One region of the Sorangium sp. So ce381 genome, then DNA from elsewhere that is predicted to be linked to it. Evidence: predicted binding sites of a transcription regulator. Region 1 holds the regulator's gene; each other region holds the start of a gene.
What was found. The regulator HrcA, encoded in region 1, represses chaperone genes, less so after heat shock. The targets are predictions, from matches to a motif close to GNTAGCACTCNCCNNNGGNGAGTGCTANC.
Positions count from the first base shown of each region.

Region 2: a site for HrcA is predicted at 1,143-1,171, ahead of groES (co-chaperone GroES). Genes of this name have one in related genera too.
Region 3: a site for HrcA is predicted at 3,261-3,289, ahead of groES (co-chaperone GroES). Genes of this name have one in related genera too.

Region 1 is NZ_CP150336.1:12,508-16,870, reverse strand. Features, by position in the region: gene WMF29_RS00055 (RluA family pseudouridine synthase) at 1-729, shown strand, start outside; gene hrcA (heat-inducible transcriptional repressor HrcA) at 722-1,765, opposite strand; gene WMF29_RS00045 (hypothetical protein) at 2,098-2,892, shown strand; gene WMF29_RS00040 (hypothetical protein) at 2,970-4,031, shown strand; gene WMF29_RS00035 (Fur family transcriptional regulator) at 4,130-4,363, shown strand, end outside.
Region 2 is NZ_CP150336.1:4,052,049-4,056,411, forward strand. Features, by position in the region: gene WMF29_RS15385 (NUDIX hydrolase) at 1-326, opposite strand, end outside; tRNA gene WMF29_RS15390 (tRNA-Glu) at 477-551, opposite strand; tRNA gene WMF29_RS15395 (tRNA-Gln) at 591-664, opposite strand; gene groES (co-chaperone GroES) at 1,290-1,589, shown strand; gene groL (chaperonin GroEL) at 1,658-3,346, shown strand; gene WMF29_RS15410 (Crp/Fnr family transcriptional regulator) at 3,543-4,199, shown strand; gene WMF29_RS15415 (MBL fold metallo-hydrolase) at 4,204-4,363, shown strand, end outside.
Region 3 is NZ_CP150336.1:8,585,923-8,590,285, reverse strand. Features, by position in the region: gene WMF29_RS31925 (TrmH family RNA methyltransferase) at 1-498, shown strand, start outside; gene WMF29_RS31920 (GNAT family N-acetyltransferase) at 539-1,072, opposite strand; gene groL (chaperonin GroEL) at 1,201-2,829, opposite strand; gene groES (co-chaperone GroES) at 2,863-3,153, opposite strand; gene WMF29_RS31905 (hypothetical protein) at 3,607-4,212, shown strand; gene WMF29_RS31900 (hypothetical protein) at 4,212-4,363, shown strand, end outside.

The sequences.
Region 1 (4,363 bases):
TACGCGGACGCGAGCGTCGTCGTGGTGAACAAGCCCGCCGGGGTGAGCACCATCCCGTACGGCGACGAGGATCCCGCGGAGCAGGCCGCGACCCTCGACGCGCTGGTGCGCGAGGTGCTGGCCAGGCGCGACCGCCTGCGCGGGCGCGCGCCGCTCGGCGTGGTGCAGCGCCTCGACAAGGGGACGAGCGGGCTGCTGGTCTTCGCGCGGACGCTCGCCGCGAAGAAGCACCTCGCGCAGCAGCTCCGCGTCCGCGCGATGCACCGGCAGTACCTGGCGCTCGCGCACGGCGCCGTCCCGCGCGGCACCTACCGCAGCTACCTCGTCGAGGATCGGGGCGACGGGCTGCGCGGCTCGGCGCGAGAGGGGCGGCGCGAGGGGCAGCTCGCGGTGACGCACGTGGAGCCGATCGAGGTGCTCCGAGGGCCGCAGGAAGGGGCCGGCGCCGGGGGCGTGACGCTCGTCGCGTGCCGGCTCGAGACGGGACGGACGCACCAGATCCGCATCCACCTCGCGGAGGCCGGGCACCCGCTCGTCGGCGAGACGGTCTACGTGCGGGACTACCGCGGGGCGAGGATCCCGGCCGCGCGGCTGATGCTCCACGCGGCCGAGCTCGGCTTCAACCACCCGGCCGACGACCGGCCGATGCGCTTCCAGGCGCCGCCGCCCCCGGATTTCGACGACGTGCTCGATCGGCTCCGCGAGCCGCAGCGGAAGGGCGCTACTTGACCTTGCCGCGGACCTCGGTCATCGCCGCGGCCGTGGCGTCGACCAGCGGCATGACCTTCGCGTAGTCCATCCGCGTCGGGCCGAGCACGCCGACGGTCCCGGCGACGCGGCCGTTCTCCATGTACGGCGCGGCGACGAGGCTGAGCTGGCCTCCGCCAAGATCGCCCGCCTCGCTGCCGACGAACACGGTGACCTCACCCGCGCCGGCGGCGAGCGTCCGGTCGAGCAGATCGACGAGCTCCTCGCGCTCCTCGAGCGCCTTCATCAGCTTCTTGAGCCGGTCGACATCGGCGTACTCGGGCAGATCGATCAGGCGGTTCTGCCCCTCGATGACGACCTCGCTCCGCCGGGTCACGTCGGCCGTCGCCTTGCTGCCGAGCTCGAAGGCGCGGCGCCTCAGCGCGTCGATCTGGAGGCGCTCGTCCGCGAGGCGGCGGGCGAACAGGTCCCGGATCTCGCCCAGCGTGCGCCCCTCGATGACGTCGGCGAGCAGGTTGTGGATCCGGGTGAGCTCGCCCTCGTTGATCGCCTCGTCGGCCGAGATGAAGCGGTTCGCGACCGAGCCGTCGGCGAAGACGAGCACCGCGAGCAGCTGCCCGGGCTTGGTCGGGATGAAGCGCAGCTGGGCGAGGGCGCGGAGCTCCGCCCGCGGCGCCGCCACGACCGCCGCGGCGCCGGACAGCTCCGAGAGGTAGCGCCCGGTCTCGCGGAGCGGATCGCTCGCCCCCGCGTAGATCTCGGTGAACCTGGCGCTCAGCTCGGCCTGCTGCTCGGGAGACAGCGACCGGAGCTCGACGAGCGCGTCGATGAACAGCCGGAGCGCGCGATCGGTCGGGATCCGCCCGGCAGAGGTGTGCGGCTGGTGGAGGTACCCGGCCTCCTCGAGGTCAGCGAGCACATTGCGGATCGAAGCAGCCGAGAGATCCAGCCCGTACTTCCGGGCGAGCGTCCTGCTGCCAACTGGGTCGCCCGTTGCGATGAACTCGGTGACCGCGGCGAAAAGGATCTTCCGAGATCGATTGGAAAGATCACTCATGTCAGCTGCATGCAGCGCGCAAGCGCGCCGCCGTGGCTACCAGGACCAGGGACCGCCCGGACCGGGAAGCCATGCGGGCCGGACCTTCGCTCCCGTACGTCAAGCTGCGCGTGCGGGCGCTCGACCCACGGACGCGCATGCGACCCATTTTGAGGCGATCGCGCGGCCCGGTCAAATGTCGCGGTAGGATCGGGTAGTAGCCACCCCGCGCACGGGGCCCCGCTCCGCCGGATGGCGGCGCGATCGGCCACGTGGCACGTGGTCGCTCGGCCCACCGAGAGGCCCCGAGAGGGCCGGCTTGCCTTGCTTCGCACGAGGGATGTACCGCAACGATGCCGCCCGCACGCCATGCCGCCGCTGCCTGCGCGCTCGCCCTCGCGCTCGGCCCCCTCGCCGCCGCGCCGAGCGCGCAGGGCAAGCCGAAGGTCAGGTACCACCAGGACTGGGCGAAGCACCCGTCGGCGCGCTATGCGGCCCTGAGCGCGGCGCAGTGCCGCGCGGCGCTCACGCAGCGGAAGATCGCGTTCGAGCCGGTGCCGCGCGCGCCGGGCGTGCTCGCTCCGGTGCGGCTGATGCAGCGGGTCGGCGGGGTCCTCTACCGGACGGCGCTGCCGGCGCATCGACGCGCGGACAACCCGTACGACGTCTTCGACTGCCGCCTCGCGCTCGCGCTCTCGGACTTCAGCCGGATCCTCCGCGCGCACGACATCGACGAGGCGCTGATGTTCTCGGCCTGGCGGCCTCCGTCCAGGATGTGGCCCGAGGGCAGGCTCGCCACGCGGCACCCCGGCGCGCTCGCGATCGACCTCTACAGGCTCATCAAGGAGCCCGTCGGCGGCGGGTTCGCGGAGGATTGGCTCGACGTGGAGCGCGACTTCGTCGGCAGGCGCGGCGCGCCTGTCTGCGGCGAGAGCGCAGGCCCGACCGGGAGGCCCCGCGGGGCCGGCAAGGGGGCGGGTAGCGGCCCTCCAGCGGACGCGGCGGCGCGAGAGCTGCGATCCATCGTGTGCGAGGCCGTGGATCAGCACATCTTCACGTCGATCCTCACGCCCAACTACGATCGGGCGCACAAAAATCACCTGCATCTCGAGGTGACCCCCGGCGTCCAATGGCATCTCGTGCGCTGATCCGGGACGGGACGTCGTCCGTCCTCCCGCGCGCAAACCCGCTCTCCTTCCGAGGTCGACCCGCTATGTTAGCCCGCGTGCCCGCACGAAGACCCCCGCTCTCCCGCGCGTCCGCCGCGCTGGCGCTCGCCGCTGTCGCGCTGTCGTTCACGTTCGTCGGCTGCCCCTGCGTCAGCGGCCCCGTGAACGCGAGCCCTGGCCTCCGCTGGTTTCTGTTCTCGAACTTCGGGGCCAGCAAGATCTGCCCCGAGATGCTGAAGAGCGGGGTCTCGCTGCGCCTGCAGGACAGATCGGCGTCCATCGGGCGGTTCTTCCCGATGCAGTGCTCGTACGACGTCAACGACGCGGCCCAGACGATCACCGTCCACATCGCCGGCACGGGGTACGGCTACATGCAGCCGGCCAAGCGGGTGGGCTTCTCGCTCACGACGTCCGTCGAGTACCGACCCGACTTCCAGCTCGCTGACGACAACGTCTACGTGTGGGGACGGCTGAACCGGATCGTGCAAGGCCCGAGCTTCCAGCTGGGCTACGTCGAGAACCCCGTCATCGACGTGATGGCCAACGTCCCGCCGTTCGGGGGGCTCGCCAACCTGCTCGGCAACCAGATCGTCGCGGGCGAGCTGACCCGCGGGTTCACCGTCCTCTACAACGAGGAGACCGGGAAGGACTTCACGCTGGGGATCCTCATGCCGCCCCAGCGACCGCACCACCCGTTCGAGGCCGAGGACGAGGAGCGGTACACCTTCGCGAACGAGACCATCGAGGTGCACGCGCACCAGCGCGACTACCTCGGGCCGTTCGAGATCGCCGACGCGGACCAGGCGCTCTACCTCAAGGTCAGCGCGCAGGGCGCGCCCGTGGACCTCATGATCGTCGACAAGCCCACCGGCGACGCGTGGCGCGAGGCGTACCAGACCGGCAAGCCGCTCGGCCCCCCGCCAGGCCCGGTGCAGGCAGGCGGCCCTCTCCAGCCCGGGATCATCGAGACGCGCCGCTACGCGCTGCGCCCGGGCCTCTACTACGTCGTCGTCGACAACACGGCGGCGGCCGGGCTGGTCGCTCCTCCCATCACGCTGCTCAGCCCCCTCGGGGGTCCGGCCGCTCAGGTCAGCTACATGGCGCAGGTCGGCGAGTAGCGCCGGCGAGCGGGGCACGGACAGCGTCGGCGAGATCACGCCACGCGGGCCCGGTCGCCGGCCTTGACGCGGTTCGCCGCGAACGGGATAAACTTGCCATGGCCGTCATGGAGAGAGAGGGGAGCAGCGCCAGCCACGTCGACCAAGTTGCCCTCGACCGGCTACGCGCTCGCCTCCAGGCGTACATGGCCAAGAAGGGGCTGAGATCGACGGCGCAGCGCCGGCTGATCGTCGACACGTTCTTCTCCGGCGCCCCGCACATGACCATCGAGGACCTGCTCGCGGAGGTGCGCGCGCACGATCGAGGCATCGGGTACGCGACGGTGTACCGC
Region 2 (4,363 bases), 4.0 Mb from region 1:
GGCAGGCCGATCTCCTCCTCCGCCTCGCGCAGCGCCCCCGCGAGATCCTCTCCGGCGCGGTAGTGCCCCGACACGGCGACCTCGAGCGCGCCGGGCCAGGTGTCCTTGTCCGGGCTGCGCTGCTGGAAGAGCACCCAGGGATCCGCGGCGCTCTGGCGGCTGTCCAGCTCCGGGCCGTCGGGTCCCCGCTCGAGGAGCACCCACACGTGAACGCTCCGGTGCCAGTCGCCGTCGCGGTGAACGAGCCCGCGCGCCTTGCGCACGCCGAGCGGCCGGCCGCCGTCATCGAGGATGTCGAAGAGCTCCTCTACGTCCTGCGCGGCCATGCGCCGGAGGGTAGCGCAACGTGAACGCCGCAAGACGTCTTTGCTGCTCTGCGTGCTCGCGCGCTCGTCAGATGACGCTGTGCTTCGCGTCGTGCTCGACGCACGACATCGAGCGGAAGCAGCAGGAAACGAGGCGAAAGGGTGTGAAAGTGGCGATCCCAGCGGGAATCGAACCCGCGTTACCGGCGTGAGAGGCCGATGTCCTAACCGCTAGACGATGGGACCTTGTTCTGTGGAGAAGACCGACAGCAGAGCTGAGCGGCCTGGCTGGGGGACAAGGATTCGAACCTTGATAGCAAGAGCCAGAATCTTGCGTCCTGCCGTTAGACGATCCCCCAAGGGGTCAGCGCCGTGTTCATCAGCGCCACGGGCCGCGGAATCTACTTGGGCTGCCTGGATTGTCAAGCGATCAAAATCGGACCCGACGAAGAAAAATGCTCGGCACCAAAATCCCCGACGTTTCGCGCGCTTCGCGGGGCTCAGCAAGGCCTCCCGCTGCTCGACCCCCTCGCTCCCCTCGCTCAACCCGCTCCGCCCTCGTTGCATGCCGTCCGTCGTCGTCGCACGCCGCACTGTCGCCATGATCCGTCCAGGTTGTCTACAGCGTGCCCTGCGTGCTGTCGGAGAGGGGGCTCGTCCCTGGTCGGAGAAGGGGCTCGTCCCTGGAGGAGGCTTCACGACGTCGCGGCCGCTCCCTCGGCGTCGCTTCTCCAGACATCTCGGCTTCGCCCCCCCGGACTCTCGGCTCCGGAAAAGTCGCGGCTCCCTGCTGCGTGCCCTTGACGCGCCGGGTGACTGATTTACTTTCGGCCGCGGTTTAGCCACCGGCCTAGGAGAGTGCCAAGACACTGCGATCTCGGGCACTTAGCTCTTGTCGTGCGGGCGGAATGCCCCAGCGGGGGGGCGAACGGGACCTCCGGCGAGCCGATGGTCAGTCAACAAGCCGAGGACGAGGGAGCCAGCATGAAAATCAGGCCGCTGCAGGATCGGATTGTCGTCAAGCGCGTCGAGAGCGAGACGAAGACCAAGGGGGGCATCATCATCCCCGACGCCGCGAAGGAGAAGCCGATCGAGGGGCGCGTGGTCGCGGTGGGCAACGGCAAGGTCCTGAAGGACGGCAAGGTTCGCCCGCTCGATGTGAAGGTCGGGGACAAGGTGCTGTTCGGCAAGTACAGCGGCACCGAGGTGAAGCTCGACGGCGAGGAGCACGTGCTCATCCGCGAGGACGACGTGCTCGCCGTGACCGAGTCCGCCGGGACGTGAACCAGGCCTGAGGCAACCGAACGCAAGCGTTTGTACACGCGGCCGCGCGGCCGCGAGGGGATTGAGACATGGCTGCGAAGCAGATCGTTTTTAGCCGCGGCGCCCGCGCCGCGATCCTCAAGGGCGTGAACACGCTCGCCGATGCGGTCAAGGTGACCCTCGGGCCGAAGGGGCGGAACGTCGTCATCGAGAAGAGCTGGGGCTCCCCGGTCGTGACGAAGGACGGCGTCACGGTCGCCAAGGAGGTCGAGCTCGCCGGCAAGCTCGAGAACATGGGCGCCCAGATGGTGCGCGAGGTCGCCTCGAAGACCAGCGACAAGGCGGGCGACGGCACGACGACGGCGACGGTGCTGGCGCAGGCGATCTTCGGCGAGGGCCTCAAGCTCGTCGAGGCCGGCCACAACCCGATGGATCTGAAGCGCGGCATCGACGCGGCGGTCGCGAAGGTCATCGAGGCCGTGCAGCAGTTCGCCAAGCCGACCAAGGACAAGGACCAGATCGCCCAGGTCGCCACGGTCAGCGCCAACGGCGACAAGGAGATCGGCCAGATCCTCGCCGACGCCATGGAGAAGGTCGGCAAGGAGGGCGTGATCACGGTCGAGGAGAACAAGCGCATGACGACGGAGCTCGAGACCGTCGACGGCATGCAGTTCGACCGCGGCTACCTCTCGCCCTACTTCGTGACCGACCCCGAGAAGATGACCGCGGTGCTCACGAACCCGCTCATCCTCGTGCACGAGAAGAAGATCTCGGCCATGGCCGACCTCCTGCCGCTGCTCGAGCAGGTGGTGAAGCAGGGGCGCGAGCTGCTCATCCTCTCCGAGGACGTCGAGGGCGAGGCGCTCGCCACGCTCGTCGTGAACAAGCTGCGCGGCACGATCAAGGTCGCCGCCGTGAAGGCGCCCGGCTTCGGCGATCGCCGCAAGGACATGCTGAAGGACATCGCCATCCTCACGGGCGCGACGCCGTTCATGGAGGACCTCGGCCAGAAGCTCGAGAGCGCCACGCTGCGCGACCTCGGGACGGCCAAGCGGGTCGAGATCGACAAGGACAACACGGTCATCGTCGACGGCCAGGGCGACAAGGGCGCCATCAAGGGCCGCATCGAGGCGATCCGCAAGCAGATCGCGGACACGGCGAGCGACTACGATCGCGAGAAGCTCCAGGAGCGGCTCGCGAAGCTCGCCGGCGGCGTCGCGGTGGTGAAGGTCGGCGCGGCGACCGAGACCGAGATGAAGGAGAAGAAGGCGCGCGTCGAGGACGCGCTGCACGCGACCCGCGCGGCCGTCGAGGAAGGCATCGTGGTCGGCGGCGGCGTGGCCCTCTTCCGGGCGGCCGCCTCGCTGGAGTCGCTCAAGTTCAACGACGAGCGCGACGTCGGCGTGCGGCTCGTGCGCCGCGCCGTGGAGGCGCCGCTCCGCCAGATCGCCCAGAACGCGGGGGTCGACGGGACGGTGGTCGCGGAGAAGGTCCGGTCGGGCGCGCCGACGTTCGGCTACAACGCCGCGACCGACTCGTACGAGGACCTGCTCGCCGGCGGCGTCATCGATCCGGCCAAGGTCGTGCGGCACGCGCTCTCCAACGCGGCCAGCGTCGCCGCGCTGATGCTCACGACCGAGGCCCTCGTCGCCGAGAAGCCCAAGAAGGAGAAGGCCGCGGCCGGCGGCGCTCCCGGCGGCATGGGCGGCATGGGGGGGATGGGCGGCATGGGGGGGATGGGCGGCATGGGCGGCATGGGCGACTTCGACATGGGTTGATCGCCTGTCCGCGCCGCTCTCGGGCTGCTGCCGCCTCCGCGCGGCGCCGGCCCGCTGAGCGCGCTGCGCCCGACGAAGCGGGCCGAGGGGTCCTCCAAAGCATGATGGCTTGGGGGGCCCCTCTAGTTTTGTGAGGGCCAGCGCTCTTGCCCGGGTTTTTGACCCGCGGTCACGTGGGGCGCTAGACTCCCGGGCAATGTCGGAGTCGTCGTTCGCCCGCTATGGCCGCGAGTACGTGCCGGGCGACGTGCTCTTTCGTGAGGGGGACTCCGGCGACGTCATGTTCGTCATCCAGTCGGGCGCCGTGCGGATCACGAAGTCGGTCGCCGGCGAGGACAAGGTGCTCGCCGTGCTCGGGCCCGGCGAGTTCGTCGGCGAGATGGCGATCTTGAACGGCAAGCCCCGGAACGCGACGGCCACCGTGAGCGAGCCGTCCCGCTGCCTCGTGATCGACGCGCGGAAGCTGGAGGTCATGCTGCAGCGCGACGTCGAGATAGCGCTCCGTCTCCTCAAGAAGCTGGCGAAGCGGCTCGACGCGGCGAACTCGCTCGTCGAGATCCTCATGCACCGTGACCCGAAGGCGCGCGTGATGCTCGCGCTCGCCCGTCACGCCGAGGCCTTCGGGGAGGAGACGCCTGAAGGCATACGCGTCCGCTCCTCTCCCGAGGACATCGCGCGCGAGGTCGACGTCGAGCAAGAGACGGTGGACGAGGTGATGAAGCGGCTCCGCCGGCTGAGGCTCCTCTCGTACGGGCCGCCTGCACCCGCGGCGATCATGGTGACCGACATGCGCAGGTTCCGGGATTTCATCGAGTTCCTGGACATGCCGCAGAAGTTCGGCGGAGAGAGCTGAACCAGTGGAGCTGCGTGTCATCGGCTGCCACGGCGGTGAGACCCCCAGGCATCGCACGTGCGCGTTCGTCGTGGACGACGTCCTCGCGATCGACGCCGGCTCGCTGACGAGCGGGCTCGAGGTGAAGGACCAGGCGCGGATCGAGGCGTGCCTCGTGAGCCATG
Region 3 (4,363 bases), 4.4 Mb from region 1:
CGGGAGATCCGCGAAGAGCTCGCCCCCTTGCGGAACGACTTCTCCATCGCCGTCTGCCGCGCGAAGAACCCGTTCAACATCGGCGCCATCATCCGCGTCGCCCACTCGTTCCTGGTCCGGGAGATCTTCCTGATCGGGACCGAGCCCTATTACGAGCGCGCTTCGATGGGCATGCAGAAGTACGAGACCATCGTCGAGTGCCCCGACGAGGCGAGCTTCCTCGAAGCGGCGCGCGGCCGCCCGCTCATCGGCGTGGAGCGCGATCACGCGCGGCGGACCCTCTGGGAGGCGCCGTTCCCCAGCGGGCTCGTCTTCCTCTTCGGCAGCGAGGATGACGGGCTGCCGCAGGCGCTGCTCGATGCGTGCGAGGACGTGATCGCGATCCCCATGTACGGGATCAACCACTCGTACCCCGTGGCCATCGCGGCGGGCATGACCCTGTGCGAGTGGGCTCGGCGGCGCGACCCGCGCGGCGGCGTGAGCCGCGCAGGCGGGTGAGCGGCGCCGCGGCGGGCCCCCGCCCGTGGACGGCGGGGCGCTACTCGGGGTAGCGCTCGAAGACGAGGAGCTCGCCCAGGAGGTCGTGCTCGAGCGTTCCAGCAGGGCGCATCCCGAGCTTCTCGATCACCCGGAGCGACGCGCGATGCCAGGCCGGCGTGGTCGCGATCACGCGCTTCACGCCCGGCTGCTGCAGCGTCCAGTGCAGGACGGCGCGCGACCCCTCCGTGGCGTAGCCCTGGCCCTGGGACTTGCCCTCGACGCCGTAGCCGATCTCCACGGTGCCGGTCGCGTCGGGCCGGCCGTTCAGCACCACGCTGCCGACGACGACGCGCTCCTCCTGCCCGCACGTCACCATCAGCCGCGTGCCCCACAGGAACGCCTCTGGATCGTCCCGCAGCCGGTCGAGCGGCGAGCTGAAGGCGCGCTCGACGAGCGCGCGCCCAGGCCAGGCGTCGGGGAAGCGCGCGCCGGACAGGGCCTCGGCCTCGGCGCGATCTCCGCGGATGACCGCCTCGAGCAGGGGCAGCGAGACCGGGGTGAGCGCCAGGCGCTCGGTAGTCAGGGTGCTCATCGCGAACCTGCGCCGGATCAGATCATGCGCCGCGGCCCGCCGGAAGTCGAAATGGCGAAGGGCCGACTTCCCGAGAAGGAAGTCGGCCCTCGCCCGCCGGGCTTAGCGGTCAGCGCGGCGCGTCGCGATCAGAAGTCGTGGCCGTGGCCCGCGTGGGCGCCGCCGGCCGCCGGCTTCTCCTCCTTCGGCCGCTCGGCGATGAGCGCCTCGGTGGTGAGCATCAGGCTGGCGACGCTGGCCGCGTTCTGGAGCGCCGACCGGACGACCTTGACCGGATCGATGACGCCCATCTCGAGCAGGTTGCCGTAGTCGCCCGACGCCGCGTTGTAGCCGTACGAGTCCTTGCCGTCGCGCACCTTCTGCACGACGATCGAGCCCTCTTCCCCGGCGTTGGCCGAGATCTGGCGGAGGGGCTCCTCGATGGCGCGGCGGATGATGTTCACGCCGAACCGCTGCTCGTCGTTGACCTTGAGCTTCTCGAGCGAGCTCTGCGCGCGGATGAGCGCCACGCCGCCGCCCGGGACGATGCCCTCCTCGACGGCCGCGCGGGTCGCGTGGAGCGCGTCCTCGACGCGGGCCTTCTTCTCCTTCATCTCGGTCTCGGTCGCGGCGCCGACCTTGACGACCGCGACGCCGCCCACGAGCTTCGCGAGGCGCTCCTGGAGCTTCTCGCGGTCGTAGTCGCTCGTCGTGTTCTCGATCTGGGCGCGGATCTCCTGCTGCCGGGCCTTGATCTTGTCCTTCTTGCCCTGGCCGCCGACGATCGTGGTGTTGTCCTTGTCGATGATGACGGTCTTGGCGCGGCCGAGATCGCTGATCGTGACGTTCTCGAGCTTGAGGCCGAGCTCCTCCGCGATCACCTGGCCGTCCGTCAGGGTGGCGATGTCCTTCAGCATCTCCTTGCGGCGATCACCGAAGCCCGGCGCCTTGACGGCCGCGCAGTGCAGCGTGCCGCGGAGCTTGTTCACGACGAGGGTCGCGAGCGCCTCGCCCTCGACGTCCTCGGCGATGATGAGGAGCTGCTTCTGGCTCTTGGCGATCGCCTCGAGCACCGGGAGCAGGTCCTTCATGTTGGAGATCTTCTTCTCCGAGATGAGGATGTAGCAGTCCTCGAGGTTCGCCTTCATGGCCTCGGGATCGGTCACGAAGTACGGCGAGAGGTAGCCGCGGTCGAACTGCATGCCCTCGACCACGTCGAGGGTCGTGTCGGCGCTCTTGGCCTCCTCGACCGTGATCACGCCCTCCTTGCCGACCTTCTCCATCGCGTCGGCGAGGAGCTTGCCGATCGTCTCGTCGCCGTTCGCGCTGATCGTGCCGACCTGCGCGATCTCCTTCGCGTCCTTCGTCTGCTTGGCGGAGCCGCGGAGGTGCTCGACGATCGCCTCGACCGCCTTGTCGATGCCGCGCTTGATCTCCATCGGGTTGTGCCCGGCCGCGACGAGCTTGGAGCCCTCGCGGTAGATCGCCTGGGCGAGCACCGTCGCGGTGGTCGTCCCGTCGCCGGCGATGTCGCTCGTCTTCGAGGCGACCTCGCGGACCATCTGGGCGCCCATGTTCTCGAAGCGGTTCTCGAGCTCGATCTCCTTGGCGACCGTCACGCCGTCCTTGGTGACCGTCGGCGAGCCGAAGCTCTTCTCGATGACGACGTTGCGCCCCTTCGGGCCGAGCGTGACCTTGACCGCGTCGGCGAGGGCGTTGACCCCCGCGAGGATCATGCTGCGGGCGGACTCGTTGTAGATGATTTCCTTGGCTGCCATGGTGTCTCTCCTAAGTTCCTTCTGTCGCCCGCGTCACTTCTCGATCACGCCGAGGATGTCGTCCTCGCGGAGGATGAGGTGCTCTTCGCCGTCGATCTTGACCTCGGTGCCCGAGTACTTGCCGAAGAGGACGCGATCGCCCTCCTTGACGTCGAGCTTCCGCACGGTACCGTCCTCGGCGACCTTGCCGTTGCCGACGGCGACGACGGTCCCCTCGATCGGCTTCTCTTTCGCGGTGTCCGGAATGTAGAGACCTCCCTTGGTCTTCTCTTCTTCCTTCACGCGCTGAACGATCACGCGGTCCTGGAGCGGTCGAATCTTCATCTTTGCAAATCCTCCGGGGACGAGCGCCGCGTCCCACGAACGGCAAGACCCCAGCCGGCCCGTCTGAGCAGCGGCAAGGTCCCATACGATTGCAGTCTGGGCACTTTGCTAGCACTCACCTATGGCGAGTGCTAGCGAGCGCGCCGAAGATAGCCACCCCCTGGAGGGTGTCAAGAGTGGCCCCAGGCCGGCACTTTGCGCGTTGGCAGCCAGGCGCAGAGGTGGCTGTAAGTCCTGGAGATCGCAGGGGAAGGTGCGTGGCGCAAGGCTGGGCTCGGCGGAGCCCCTCGGCTAAAATGCCCTTATGAGGGCAAAGCTGCGGCAGCACAGTGACGCGATGCCCTCACGGTCTCCAACCCGAGGGAGGCCGCCAGGACGTGTCTGGTTGACCTGAGCGCGCGGTGGCCCGGGTTACGTCGGTATCCAGGGCACCCGCATAAGTGAGGTGCCGCTGTGAGCCAAGCGATCTCTCTCTCCCCGAGCATGACCCGCTATTTCCAGGAGGTTGTGGACGAGGCGCTCCGAGTTCGGAACGTCGCTGCTACCGAGGCGGCGTCGAGTTACCTCGTCGGTCTGCTCTGTGCTTTTGCTCACCCGGACGAGCATGCCGAGTCTGCCTTCAACCAGCCCCTGACCTTTCTTCTGCGCGATGCGCTGGAAGCCTCCGGGGCCGAGCGTTTCCAGCGGCTGCGCAACCTGGGAGACAGCGTCCTCTACGTGGTCGGCTTCTTCGGCGGCCACATCGAGGTCAAGGGGGTCGATCGCGGCTACGTGGTCGGGGTCGGGTCGACCGCCTACCACCATGCGGCCGCTATGCTGCGCCTCAATGCGCGCGTCGGCCAGGGGCCGGATGTTCTTTCGGAGATGGCCGAGAAATTCGAGCGGTTCGTGAGCGTCCTGAACGATGTGGCCGACGGTACGCTCGCGTCGGGGGCTCGGGACGAGCGCTCGGTGCTCCGGCTGTACGAGCGCTGGGTTCGTACGGGATCGAGCCGCCTCGCGGATGAGCTCGGGGCACGAGGGCTCGTGCCGAGCCGTGGCACGGGCGGGCTCAACTGATGCGGGGGGCGACCTTCCCGGCCCGGATCCAGCAGCACCTGGCGCGCACCTATGCGCTCGATGACGCGCCCGTGGTCGACGATTTCATCCAGCTGACGGACGGCAGCGCCCGCGAAGCGCTGCTGATCCGGCACGCCGGCGGAGATGGCGG